3 regions of the Phyllobacterium sp. A18/5-2 genome follow, and region 3 is predicted to be linked to each of the others. Evidence: riboswitches for the same ligand, from Rfam matches in the RefSeq annotation. Region 3 holds a riboswitch; each other region holds the start of a gene.
The links. A riboswitch is a leader RNA that binds a small molecule or an ion and turns the genes downstream of it on or off. The one in region 3 is predicted to bind cobalamin.
Positions count from the first base shown of each region.

Region 1: linked by a shared signal. The riboswitch ahead of bluB (5,6-dimethylbenzimidazole synthase) and the one ahead of N8E89_RS20785 (ribonucleoside-diphosphate reductase subunit alpha) in region 3 are both predicted to bind cobalamin.
Region 2: linked by a shared signal. The riboswitch ahead of N8E89_RS01105 (CbtB domain-containing protein) and the one ahead of N8E89_RS20785 (ribonucleoside-diphosphate reductase subunit alpha) in region 3 are both predicted to bind cobalamin.

Region 1 covers NZ_CP104966.1:390,945-395,340, reverse strand. Annotated here, with positions in the region: gene ettA (energy-dependent translational throttle protein EttA) at 1-1,053, shown strand, start outside; gene N8E89_RS02000 (MOSC domain-containing protein) at 1,171-1,779, shown strand; cobalamin riboswitch at 1,806-1,993, shown strand; gene bluB (5,6-dimethylbenzimidazole synthase) at 2,040-2,792, shown strand; gene N8E89_RS01990 (DUF2293 domain-containing protein) at 2,725-3,042, opposite strand; partial or broken gene N8E89_RS01985 (ArsR/SmtB family transcription factor) at 3,171-4,179, shown strand; gene metF (methylenetetrahydrofolate reductase [NAD(P)H]) at 4,179-4,396, shown strand, end outside.
Region 2 covers NZ_CP104966.1:204,612-209,007, reverse strand. Annotated here, with positions in the region: partial or broken gene N8E89_RS01110 (cobyric acid synthase) at 1-1,282, shown strand, start outside; cobalamin riboswitch at 1,340-1,575, shown strand; gene N8E89_RS01105 (CbtB domain-containing protein) at 1,625-1,804, shown strand; gene N8E89_RS01100 (CbtA family protein) at 1,928-2,659, shown strand; gene cobU (bifunctional adenosylcobinamide kinase/adenosylcobinamide-phosphate guanylyltransferase) at 2,691-3,209, shown strand; gene cobW (cobalamin biosynthesis protein CobW) at 3,229-4,281, shown strand; gene cobN (cobaltochelatase subunit CobN) at 4,296-4,396, shown strand, end outside.
Region 3 covers NZ_CP104967.1:462,391-466,786, forward strand. Annotated here, with positions in the region: gene N8E89_RS20785 (ribonucleoside-diphosphate reductase subunit alpha) at 1-1,746, opposite strand, end outside; cobalamin riboswitch at 1,856-2,069, opposite strand; gene N8E89_RS20790 (heme ABC transporter ATP-binding protein) at 2,118-2,909, opposite strand; gene N8E89_RS20795 (FecCD family ABC transporter permease) at 2,906-4,033, opposite strand; gene N8E89_RS20800 (heme/hemin ABC transporter substrate-binding protein) at 4,030-4,396, opposite strand, start outside.

The DNA of each region.
Region 1 (4,396 bases), on a different replicon from region 3:
CGCGAATATCCGGGCTCTGTCCTCCTGATCACGCACGATCGATACTTCCTCGACAATGTGACGGGCTGGATTCTCGAGCTCGATCGCGGCCGCGGCATTCCATATGAAGGCAACTATTCAGCCTATCTCGGCGCCAAGGCCAAGCGCATGCTGCAGGAGGGCCGCGAGGATGACTCGCGTCAGAAGGCACTCGAGCGTGAGCGCGAGTGGATTTCCGCCAGCCCCAAGGCCCGCCAGGCAAAGTCGAAGGCGCGCATCAGGGCCTATGACGCGCTGGTCGATGCCGCTAACGATCAGCGTCCGGGCGATGCTCAGATACTCATTCCGGCGGGCGAGCGCCTTGGTCAGGTCGTGATCGAGGCAGAGAACCTTACCAAATCCTTTGGCGATCGCGTTCTTATCGAAAACCTCACCTTCAAACTGCCCCCCGGCGGCATTGTCGGCATTATCGGCCCTAACGGTGCCGGTAAGACTACCCTGTTCAAGATGATCACCGGTCAGGAAAAGCCTGATTCCGGCTCCATTCGCGTCGGTGACACGGTGCATCTCGGCTATGTCGACCAGAGCCGGGATCATCTGAAGGCTGACAAGAACGTCTGGGAAGAAATTTCCGGCGGCAATGAAATCATCAAGCTCGGCAAGCACGAAATGAATTCGCGTGCCTATGTCTCGGCGTTCAACTTCAAGGGCGGCGACCAGCAGCAGAAGGTCGGCAACCTCTCGGGCGGTCAGCGCAATCGCGTACATCTCGCCAAAATGTTGCAGGCCGGCGGCAATGTTCTGCTGCTCGACGAACCGACCAACGATCTCGACACCGAAACATTGGCGGCTCTTGAAGATGCCTTGGAAAAATATGCGGGCTGCGCCGTGATCATCAGCCACGATCGCATGTTCCTCGACCGTCTGGCGACGCACATCCTCGCATTCGAAGGCGACAGTCACGTCGAGTGGTTCGAAGGCAATTTCGAAGACTACGAGAATGACAAGATCCGCCGCCTCGGACCGGACAGCGTCAATCCAAAGCGTCCGACATACAAGCCTTTGACGCGCTGATCTTCCTGGGAGGGTGGAAACGCCCTCCCATCATCATTTTTGACGGATCCATCAGTCACATTTGCTGGTTTTCGCGGTCGATTTTTTTAAAGTACGGCGAGTTTCACGGAGCGCGCAATGACCGACCTGTTTGCAACAAAGACCGGGATTCTGCCCTCCCGCAAGATCGGTGGACGGGTTAGCGGCCTGTTCGAGGCGCTTGCAGGAGATTTCGTCACGACGCCGGCAAGCTCGCTCGAACTGACTTTTGACGGGATTGTAGGCGATTACCACGCCGGTGCCACCCGTAAGTCCGGCGGGCGTGAACCCTGGTATCCGCGCGGCACGGAGATGCGTAATGAACGCCAGCTTTCCATTCTCGCATCGGATGAGTTGAGGGAAGTCGCCAACGGCATGGGGTTGGCGGAACTCAGGCCGGAATGGATCGGTGGCAATATGGTTGTCGACGGTGTTCCATCGCTGTCGATGCTGCCACCACGCACCCTGCTGTTCTTCGAAGGCGGCGTGACCCTGAGGGTTGACGGTCAAAATGCGCCTTGCAAGGTGGCTGGGCGCTCCATCGGCGAGCATGCCGCTACGGCGGACCATACCACCACGGCGCTGGACTTTGTCCGTGTGTCGCGGCGTTTGCGAGGTATCGTGGCCTGGGTGGAGAAGCCCGGCACCGTTCGCGCTGGCGAAAAGGTCGATGTGCGTGTGCCCGAGCAATGGATTTATCAGCCCTGAGGCTTGCGCCAGAGATTTTTCTGTGGCGAATGGTTTGAAGGTCCGGTGCCTGCCGATTGAACAGATCGCGGGAGAATCGGGAAGCCGGTGAAAGTCCGGCACGTGCCCAACGCTGTAAAGGGGATGGGCCGCGCAAATGCCATGGATGTGTCCGGAAGGCGCGCGGTTCAGATGAACCTCAGTCAGAAGACCGGCCGGACCTTATAGCCCAAACCGCGCGGACGGCGGGAAGGGTTTTCAAGCGTTGTTGGGAGCAAACAATGCACGACATATCCTGTGGTCCAGTCACCGCGGCCGGCTTTTCCGATGAGGAGCGCGCCGCGGTCTACAAAGCCATCTATACCCGCCGCGATGTGCGCGACCAATTTCTGTCGCGGCCGATCCATGACGAAGTGCTGACGCGGCTCTTGGATGCCGCTCACCATGCGCCGTCGGTCGGCTTCATGCAGCCGTGGAACTTCATCGTCATTCGAGACGAAGCGCGAAAAGCGGAGGTGCACCGTGCCTTCACCCGCGCCAATGAGGAAGCGAAAGCGCTGTTCGCCGATGAACGGCAGGCGCTCTACGCGTCGTTGAAGCTCGAAGGCATCCTGAAAGCGCCGATCAATCTTTGCATCACCTGCGACCGGACGCGCGGTGGCAAGGTAGTGCTTGGCCGCACGCATAACCGGCAGATGGACATTTACAGCACCGTCTGCGCCGTACAGAACCTCTGGCTTGCGGCTCGTGCTGAAGGCATCGGTATCGGCTGGGTCAGTATCTATCACGATCGGGACCTGCGTAACATTCTAGGCATTCCAGACCATGTTGAGATCGTTGCCTATCTGTGTATGGGCTACGCCGATGAGCTTTATGATGCGCCGGAACTGGAAAAACGCGGGTGGCGGCTAAGGGTGCCGCTGGAAGACCTGATTTTCGACGAAGAATGGCAGGGGGAACCCACTATCAACTCGGATCTTCTTCGTCCGGATCCAGCAAGCGGGTCGCGCGCCACTCGGTCAGCTTCCGATTGATCGCATCAAGTACGAAGTAGCGGGCAGAATCCTTGTCATAGCCCTCGTCACGCAAGGCGTCATAATCCGTGTGCTGGTGGCGGACATGGGCCACCGCCGCTAGCCATACAGCGATTGGCGGTGGCAGCGTCCTCATATGCGGCGCGCCTGCCGCAGCGCGTATCGGCTCTGAATCCGAATAGGGAACAGCCGGGAGAAGCAGCGTCAGCGCCTTGTTGATGGCGCGCTGGCGATTTGTTCCTGTGCTCATGCGTCTTCCTTTGCGGCGATTCTCGCGGCTATTTCAGACGCGGCAAATTTTGTCGTCAATGGCAAAAACTAACTTGCCAAAACCTTATTTCTCACATAAACATATCTTTATGTCTTTTGAGGTGAATGATGGACAAGCGTGATCTCAATCTTGATCTGATGGTCGATACGCTGAAAGCAGCGGCGGAGCCAAGCCGGCTGCGGATCCTGGCGCTGTTGTCGCGGGGCGATCTGACCGTTTCGGACCTCACTTCCATTCTCGGCCAATCGCAGCCGCGCGTTTCGCGCCACCTCAAGCTGCTGTTTGAAGCAAGCCTGATCAATCGGTATCAGGAAGGTTCGTGGGCCTATTTCCGTCTGGCAGATTCCCTCATCGTCGGCGATATAGCCCGTTCGCTGCTGGATCGCCTTGATTACGCTGATCCTCTGCTGGAACGCGACCTTGAGCGCCTCTCCTCGGTGAAATTGCAGCTGTCGCGAGCGGGCCGCCGCTTACTTCAGCGCCAATGCGACAAGCTGGGATGTGATCCGCTCTTTGCATGTACCAGATGGCGCCGTGGAAGATGCTCTTTTGAAGATTGTCGGCCGCAAGCCATTCCAGGCCATGCTCGATGTCGGCACGGGCACAGGACGCCTGCTCGAGCTGTTCTCGCCGCTTTATGTGCGCGGCGTCGGTATCGACATCAATCGCGACATGCTGACCATTGCCCGCTCCAATCTGGACAAGGATGGCATTACCAATGCGCAAGTGCGCCATGGCGACGTTTATTCACTGCCGGTTGATCGTGAATCCTTCGATTTAGTGACCATTCACCAGGTCCTGCATTTCCTTGATAATCCGGCCGAAGCAATTCGCGAGGCGGCACGTGCACTGCGCGCAGGAGGGCGAATGTTGATTGTCGATTTCGCCCCGCACGAACTTGAGTTTCTGCGCGACAGCCATGCGCATGTGCGTCTGGGCTTCAGCGATACGCATATGCGTGACTGGCTTACTGAGGCCGGTCTGATGCTCGAGGAAAGTCTGGAACTTGAGCCGAAAGACAAAGACAAACTGACTGTCAAATTGTGGCTGGCACGCGACCCGCGCTTGCTGATTGCCGATCCCGCTTTAACCTCCCGCGTCACGGAGAGCGTATAATGAGTTTTTTCCGCCAGTCCCGCCGTCCCGATCTCGGAACCAATATCCGGGTTTCCTTTGAATTTTTTCCGCCCAAGACCGAGGTCATGGAAGAGCGGCTTTGGGAAACAGTGACGCGCCTTGCGCCACTCACCCCGGAATTCGTCTCGGTAACTTACGGCGCGGGTGGCTCAACGCGTGAACGCACTGCTCGCACGATCAAACGCATATTGACGGA
Region 2 (4,396 bases), on a different replicon from region 3:
TGCAGGCACTTGCCTGTGGCGTGCCATCCTCGGTGCACATGAATCCGGTGCTGCTGAAACCGCAATCGGAAACCGGCAGTCAGATCATCGTTCAGGGCAAGGTCTGGGGACAGGCCAAGGGCAGGGATTATCAGAAATTCAACGGCGCAGCTGCTCGATGCGGTGATGGCGTCGTGGAATGTTGTTTGCGATGGCGCCGATCTGGTAATCGTGGAGGGGGCGGGCTCACCTGCGGAAATCAACCTGCGTGCCGGTGATATTGCCAATATGGGCTTTGCCACCCGCGCCAATGTTCCGGTCGTCCTGGTTGGCGATATCGACCGGGGTGGCGTGATCGCGTCGATCGTTGGCACGCACGCGATCCTTCAGCCTGAAGATCGCGATATGATCATCGGCTACATCATCAACAAGTTTCGCGGCGACGTTTCCCTTTTCGACGAGGGGCTGAAATCGATAACCCAATTCACCGGCTGGCCGTCATTCGGCGTTGTCCCGTGGTTAAGGGATGCCTCCCATTTGCCTGCGGAAGACTCTGTCGTCCTGGAGCGGCTGGTCAAGGGTGAGGGGCGGGCGCTGAAGATCGCAGTCCCCGTTCTCGATCGCATTGCCAATTTTGACGATCTGGATCCGCTGATGGCGGAACCGCAGGTGGACGTCGTGATGGTCCGCAGCGGCGAAAGGTTGCCAGCGGACGCAGGACTGGTAATCATACCGGGTTCAAAGTCGACGATTGGCGATCTGTTGCGCTTCCGGGAAAATGGCTGGGATCGCGATCTCGACATGCACAGGCGGCGCGGCGGCCACATCATCGGCATTTGCGGTGGCTATCAGATGCTCGGCTGGACCGTTCGCGATCCCGATGGAATCGAAGGCGGTGTCACGGAAGCCGAAGGGCTGGGCCATCTTGATATCGACACGGTGATGGAACCGGAAAAGACTGTGCGCAACGTCGAGGCGCATTCATTGCAATTCGATCTTCCCTTGCAGGGCTATGAAATCCATCTCGGTAGAACGACGGGCCCGGACTGCGAGCGTCCGACAGCGCGCATCAATGGCACTGCAGACGGTGCTGCGTCCGTGGACGGCAAAGTCTTTGGTACTTATCTGCATGGGATATTCGGGGCGGATGACTTCAGAGCGGCATTGTTACGATCCATGGGAATTGCGGCCGAGTCATTTGACTATCGCGCCAGAGTGGATGCGGCCCTCGATCTCGATAGCCGGCCAACTGGCTGAAGTTCTCGATATTGACGCATTGTTGAAGGCAAAATCGCAGCGATGACGCGGCAGGCGGCGTTGGTGTCGCAGATCTGTTTGACATTTCTGGCGCTTGATGAATAACGTTCAACCCATGATTGGTTCCCGCATCGGCCAAAGGCCAAGGGATCAAAAGGGAATGTGACGGCCGTACCCATCAGGGCGGCCTAACCGCAGCCGACCCCGCGACTGTAGAGCGGCGAGGGTCAATGTCAGTGCCAGAAGCGAAAGCCGACGGCAGCCACTGGGAAACCGGGAAGGCGGCATTGATCTTGCGACCCGCGAGCCAGGAGACCTGCCAGTCATAGGGCAATAGTGCCGAAAACCGAAGGGGATTGTCCCTTCAAGGCCCTACACGGAGGTTGTTATGGCTGCTGCACGTACTTCGACTACGATTTCGCTCCCCCTCGCTACGCGTCTGACAACGGCGGTATTTTCGCTGATGCTCGGCGTGTTCATAATTTATGGCGTCGGCCTGTCCCATTCCGAAACGCTGCATGACACAGCGCATGACACCCGCCATTCATACGGATTCCCTTGCCACTAAGGCTGATAACGGCTGGATAGACTGATTCAGCCGCCAGCGCTTACGCATTGAAAAATACGGTTTGTTTGCCCGGGACGTTTTTGCGTACCCGGCATCTTGCTTTAGGGATTGGGAGCAGATCTCATGTTGGTAAAATATCTTCTGGCTACGATCGTAGCTGGTTTGTTGGCTGGTATCCTTTTGACGCCGGCCATGTATGTGCGGGTTGTTCCGCTCATTCTTCACGCCGAGGAATATGAAAATGCCGGCGGACACGAACATAGCCATGACACTGCTGCGGCGACCACGGCGGAAAGCGCACCAGCTGCCGTCGCTCCGCATGCGCACGAAGAAGAGGAGGCGGGACCTGAGCTTCCATTTGGACGACTCGGCAATACGCTACTGATCAACCTGGTTGCCGGTGCAGGCTTTGCACTCATCACAGGTGCTGCAGCGCTTATTCTCGGCAGGAAGATTACACTGCAGAACGGGGTTTACTGGGGTCTCGCAGGTTTCTTCATCTTCAATTTCGCACCCGCATTCAGCCTTGCGCCGGAATTGCCGGCAATGCCTGCCCCCGATCTCGCCGCGCGGCAGGCCTGGTGGCTTGTCACCGTCTTTCTCACAGCAGGCGGCGTCTATCTCCTCGTCCTTCGCGAGGAGGTTTGGGCCAAGGTCCTGGGTGTTGCGCTGATCGTTGCGCCGCATGTCTATGGTGCACCGGAAGCAGAAGATCTTTCGTCACCCGTGCCACCTACGCTCGCGTCGGAATTTGCTGTATCAACGCTGGCGACCAACCTGTTTTTCTGGGTTGTGCTTGGAACGGCGCTGGGCTGGGCCATTCAGCACTATGCGGCATCGGAGCTGGATGCCTGATGATAATTCCACCCCCAAAAGGCCCCCGGCAATGTTAGGACATGGGGTCACCTTTATCCTTGGCGGTGCGCGTTCCGGTAAATCTTCTTTTGCCGAGGGTTTGATTGAAGCATCCGGTTTGGAAGCTGTCTATCTGGCCACCGGCAAAGCGTGGGACGATGAAATGTCTGCGCGGATAGGGCTGCACAAAGCGCGGCGCGGCTCCGCCTGGACGACGATTGAAGTGCCACTCGATCTGGTCGGCCTTTTGCAAAGCGAATCCGCTGGCAACAGAGCGGTCCTTGTCGATTGTCTCACACTTTGGCTCACCAATCTGATGATGGCGGAGCGCGATATAGAGGCGGAGACGGCGGAGCTTGTGGCCGTGCTGCCACGACTCAAGGGGCCCCTGGTGTTCGTATCGAATGAGGTGGGTCTGGGAATCGTTCCGGAAAACCGCATGGCGCGCGAGTTTCGCGATCATGCGGGGCGCCTCCATCAAGCCGTGGCCGGGGCCGCGGCAACTGTCTATTTCGTGGCAGCAGGACTGCCGCTCAAAATGAAGGGATAAGAACATGCAGGGTCAAAAGATGCTTGATCAAAAGATTCCGGCAACGGTCATCACCGGCTTCCTCGGCTCGGGCAAGACGACGATGATCCGCAACCTGCTCGAGAATGCCAATGGCAAGCGCATCGCACTGATCATCAATGAATTTGGCGATCTGGGCGTCGATGGCGGTCTGCTCAAAGGCTGCGGTATCGAGGCATGCCGCGATGAGGATGTGATCGAGCTCAACAATGGCTGCATCTGCTGCACTGTGGCCGATGACTTCATCCCGACGATGACCAAATTGCTTGACCGTCCCGACCGTCCGGATCACATCGTGATCGAGACCTCCGGCCTCGCATTGCCGCAGCCGCTGGTTGCGGCCTTCAACTGGCCGGAAATCAAGACGCAGGTGACCGTCGATGGTGTCGTCACGGTCATCGACGCTGCCGCCGTTTCGGAAGGCCGCTTTGCCGACGACCACGATAAAGTCGACGCGCAGCGTGTCCAGGATGAATCGCTCGACCACGACAGCCCGCTTGAGGAACTGTTCGAGGACCAAATACGGGCCGCCGATCTCATCATTTTGAACAAAACCGACCTCATCAGCGGCGCTCAGCTCGACGCGGTCAAAAACGATGTACAGAGCCGGTCAATACGCGCGCTCAACATGGTTCCGGCGAGTTTCGGTAAACTCAGCAATCAGTTGCTGCTCGGACTTGGCGTGGGCACCGAGGACGATATCGCCAACCGCAAATCGCATCATGAGATGGAACACGAAGCGGGCGAAGAACATGACCACGACGAATTCGAAAGCTTCGTCGTCGGGCTTGGTCCGGTGGCCGAGCCGAAATCATTTGTCGAGAAGCTGAAGAGCGTGATTGCCGACCATGATGTTCTGCGGCTCAAGGGCTTCGTCAACGTACCTGGCAAGCCGATGCGCCTTGTCGTGCAAGCGGTGGGTTCGCGGATTGAACACTACTTCGACCGCAGCTGGCATCCGGGTGAAGAGCGCCAGACGCGACTGGTTGTTATCGGTCTGCACGATATCGACACGGCGGCCATCTCAAGTGCAATGAATGCCGCAGCGGCCTGATTAGAGGAAACTGAATGCATCTCCTGCTTGCCCAGAAAGGTACCATAGCCGAAGGCACCGAGGCGGTTGATCTCGGCCAGACGCCGGGGGATGTGCTGTTTCTCTCCGCCGCAGA
Region 3 (4,396 bases):
ATTGGATGAATGCACAACGCCCGCATGGCCCTGGGGCGAACGAATGTTGCAGGCGTCCTTGAATGTCACCCACGGGTGACCGGTCTCGAACAGCATGGTGAGGATGCGCCGCCACAAATCCAGTGCGCGCACGGTGCGGAAGATCCTGATCTCGCCGCGTGCCGCCTTGGCTTCATAGAATTCGTATCTGGTCTTGAACGCTGCACCATAAAGGTCGTGCAGCTCAGGCGTTTCGTCGGGGGAAAACAGGGTCCAGTCTTCGTCCGCTTCGACGCGGGCCATGAACAGGTCCGGGACCCAATTGGCGGTGTTCATGTCATGGGTGCGGCGGCGATCGTCGCCGGTATTCTTGCGCAGGTCGAGAAACTCTTCGATGTCGACGTGCCAGGTTTCCAGATAGGCGCAGACCGCGCCCTTGCGCTTGCCGCCCTGGTTGACCGCAATTGCCGTGTCGTTTGCGACTTTCAGGAATGGCACCACGCCCTGGCTTGTCCCGTTCGTCCCTTTGATATGGGCGCCGAGCCCGCGCACCGGCGTCCAGTCATTGCCAAGGCCGCCGGAATATTTTGCAAGCAAGGCATTGTCCTTCACCGCCTTGAATATCCCGTCGAGATCGTCGGCGACGGTGGTCAGAAAGCAGGAGGATAATTGCGCGCGCTGGGTACCGGCATTAAACAGCGTCGGCGTCGAGGCCATGAAATTGAACGAGGACAAAACATCGTAGAACTCGATGGCGCGGGCCTCGCGATCGATTTCACGAAGGCTGAGCCCCATGGCGACGCGCATGAGGAAGGCTTGCGGCAATTCGAAACGTATGCCGCCCGTCTGCAGCAGATAGCGGTCATAAAGGGTCTGCAGGCCGAGATACTGGAACTGCAGGTCGCGTTCCGGTTTGAGAGCGGCGGAAATGCGGGTCAGGTCGAAGCGCGCGAGTTCGCCATCCAGCAGTTCGGCATCAATACCGGCCCTCACATAGGCTGCGAAGTAGTCGGCATAACGCTTGGTCATCTCATGTTGGGTCGCCTGTTGCGGCCTGCCGAAGACAAAGCCCAGCGCCTCGCGGCGCAGCTTGTCGAGAAGCAGGCGCGCGGCGACGAAGGCATAATTGGGGTCGGTCTCGACCAGGGTGCGCGCCGCAAGGATCGGCGCGAGGGACAGATCGTCCAGCGTTATGCCATCGTAGAGATTGCGGCGGGTCTCGGTGAGGACAGCAGCGGCCTGCACACCCTCCAGCGCCTCGCAGGCTTCGTCGATGACACGCGCGAGACGGTCGTCATCGAGTGGCTCCCTGCTGCCATCGGGCTGTGTGATCGTGAACCTTGGACCAGTATCGCTGGCGTTTTCAGTGGCGGTCCTCGCACGTTCCTGCGCCCGCTCTTCGCGGTAGAGCACATAGGCACGCGCCACCTTGTGATTTTCGCTGCGCATCAAGGCGAGCTCGACCTGATCCTGAATACGCTCGATGTGGAACAGGCGGCCCTCCGCGCTGCGCCGCTTCAGCGTAGCGACGATATCGGCGGTGAGCGCCTCGACCACATCATGCACGCGCCGCGAGCCGGCAGCGACACTGCCTTCGACGGCGAGAAACGCCTTGGTCAGCGCAACGGTGATCTTGAGCGGATCGAAGGGTGTAACCGAACCATTGCGGCGGATGACGCGGTAAGCCGGTCCGGTTGGTTGCGGTGTTTCGCTGGCACCAATTGGCGCTGTGCCGCCGGAGCGTGTGATTTCGACAGACAAAGACATGTGTTTACCCCAAATGTTGGGGGCAAAGGTCGAGCGCACGCATTGCAATGTAGCTGGTCAGCTTGGCACGCCAACCATTGCAAGCGACACACCGGGACACCCCGCCCGTGGACGTTCATCATGTTTCGGCAGGTCTCCTGGCTCACAGGTCGGCGCTGCTGTCTGGCCTTCCCGAAGCAACACTCCAGTGACCTTTAGGCGACAACAACTCGCTGTTTACAGTTGCGGGGGCAGCGCCGGCATTGGTGGAAATGACCACCTCACCGGCTTCCCTCTTAGCTCCCAATCTTGCGATTGAAAGAACCGGAACATCTATATTTAGTACCAAATCATTGCAAAGTGTCAATAGGTAGATAATCTCTCCTGACAATTCATAGTGCAGCTGATTGCGGCAATATGAACGGCACCTGCGTGGCGGGTAAGGCACCCACCTTGAGCGCGCATTCATAGACGCGCTGGATACGCTCGTCGGTCAGGACTTCGGCAGGCGTTCCGACAGAATCGATCCGGCGACCATGCATGACGACGACACGATCGGCATACATCGCAGTGAGGTTCAGGTCATGCAAAATGGCGATCACCCCGCCGCCTCGCTGAGCAAACGCACGGGCGATCTGCATGATGATCAGCTGATGCTTGATGTCGAGGCTGGAGACCGGCTCATCGAGGAAGAGAAAGCGCGGCTGGCCGTCGAGCAGCGGGTGCCAGACCTGACAAAGGACGCGAGCAAGTTGTACCCGCTGCTGCTCTCCGCCGGACAGCTCCTGATAGAAACGGCCGCCAAATCCCGCGAGATCGACAAGCGCCAGCGCTTCATCCGGCAGGTCTTCCGCCTCACGCCGCGCGGCACCCGAGCGGCCGCTGATCAGTCCGAGCTTGACGATTTCGCGAACGGTGAAAGGAAAGGAGAGTTGTGTCGATTGCGGCAGGATCGCCCGCATCGCTGCCATTTGCCAGAGCTTCAGCCGGTTGATTGCAAATCCGTTGATGGCGATGCGCCCCGTGAAGGGCAGATCGCCTGACAGCGCGCGCATCAGCGTTGTTTTTCCCGAACCATTTGGCCCGACAATCACCGTGAACTGAGCCGCCTCGGCATTGAAGCTGGCATTCTCAACAATCTTTTTCTTGCCGAGGGAAACGGAAATGTCGGAAACTTCAATCATTGTCGTAGATCCAGAATGCCGCGGCGGCGCAGCAATATCCAAAGGAAGAACGGCGCGCCGACAGCGGCGGTGACGATGCCGATCGGCAATTCCGATGGAGCGACAATGGTGCGGCTGACCGCATCGGCAAGCAGCAGCAGGCTAGCGCCGAGCAGGGCGGCGGCCGGAAGCAGGTAGCGGTGATCGGGTCCGATCATCAGGCGCAGCAGATGCGGGACGACCACGCCGACGAAGCCGATGCCGCCGCTGACGGCAACGGATGCACCGGTTGCTCCGGCGACCACAACAATCGCGATGCGCTTGAAGCGCTGGACGGGAATGCCAAGATGGCTTGCTGCCGCTTCACCCAAAGCAAGGCCGTTGAGACCGCGGGCGAGAAAGGGCGAGATCAGTAATGCCGAGACAATGAACGGACCGGCAGCGGCAATTTTCACCCAGTTGGCACCAGCAAGCGAGCCCAGCCCCCAGAAGGTGAGATCGCGCAATTGCCGGTCATCGGCGATGTAGACGAGGACGCCCATATAGGCACCGGCCATGGCGCCGAGAGCGATGCCGGCAAGCAGCATGGTGGCGATGGATGTCTGCCCGCGCCGCGTGGCGACACGATAAAGAATCAGCGTGAAGGCGAGCGCCCCGAAGAAGGCGGCGAGCGGCAGGGCGTAGAAACCGAACAGAGCGATCAAAGGGGCAAGGAATGTGCCGCCGAGGACGATCATGCTGACTGCACCGAGGCCGGCACCTGCCGACACGCCGACAATGCCGGGGTCGGCCAATGGATTGCGGAACAGGCCTTGCATGACCGCGCCGGAAACGGCGAGCGAGGCGCCGATCAGTGCGCCCAGAATGACGCGCGGCAGGCGGATGTCATAGATGATGATCCGGTCGCGCAATGACAACGCATCGGCGGTGCTGTCAATGCCGGTGAACAATGCACCGATGAGCGAGACAATCGACGCATCAGATGCGCCAGCGGCAAGGCTCAATACGATCGTTGCCACGAGAACCAGGCAAAGCACCAGGATCGAGCTCTTTGCCAGAAACGACCGGTCACCTTGCGCGCGTGTTTTGCCGCCAGCCAACGTCGATCGCGGGGCGGCTGACTTGATCAAGACGTCATAGCTCATGGGCTCACTTCGTTGCCGTAAACTGCCCTGGCGAGATCGTGTGCTGCCTTTGCCGCTCGCGGACCAAAACCGAGAAGGAGCTGGCCGTTCATGCGCACGATGTTCTTGGCCTCGCCTGCAGGTGTTGCCGCTATGGCCCTGTTGGCGAGAAGCTCGGCATTGGCAGCGGCGTGATCGCCGCCGCGATCCATGACGAGAATGACGTCCGGTTTTGCCGTTATGATGCCCTCATCAGTCAGCGGCTTATAACCCTCAAACTGCGTGACGGCATTTTCCGCGCCAGCAAGTTCAATAATGCCATTGGCAGCCGTCTTGGTCCCGGAGCCCATGATCTTGCCGTCCTTGGCGCTGAGGATGAAGAGC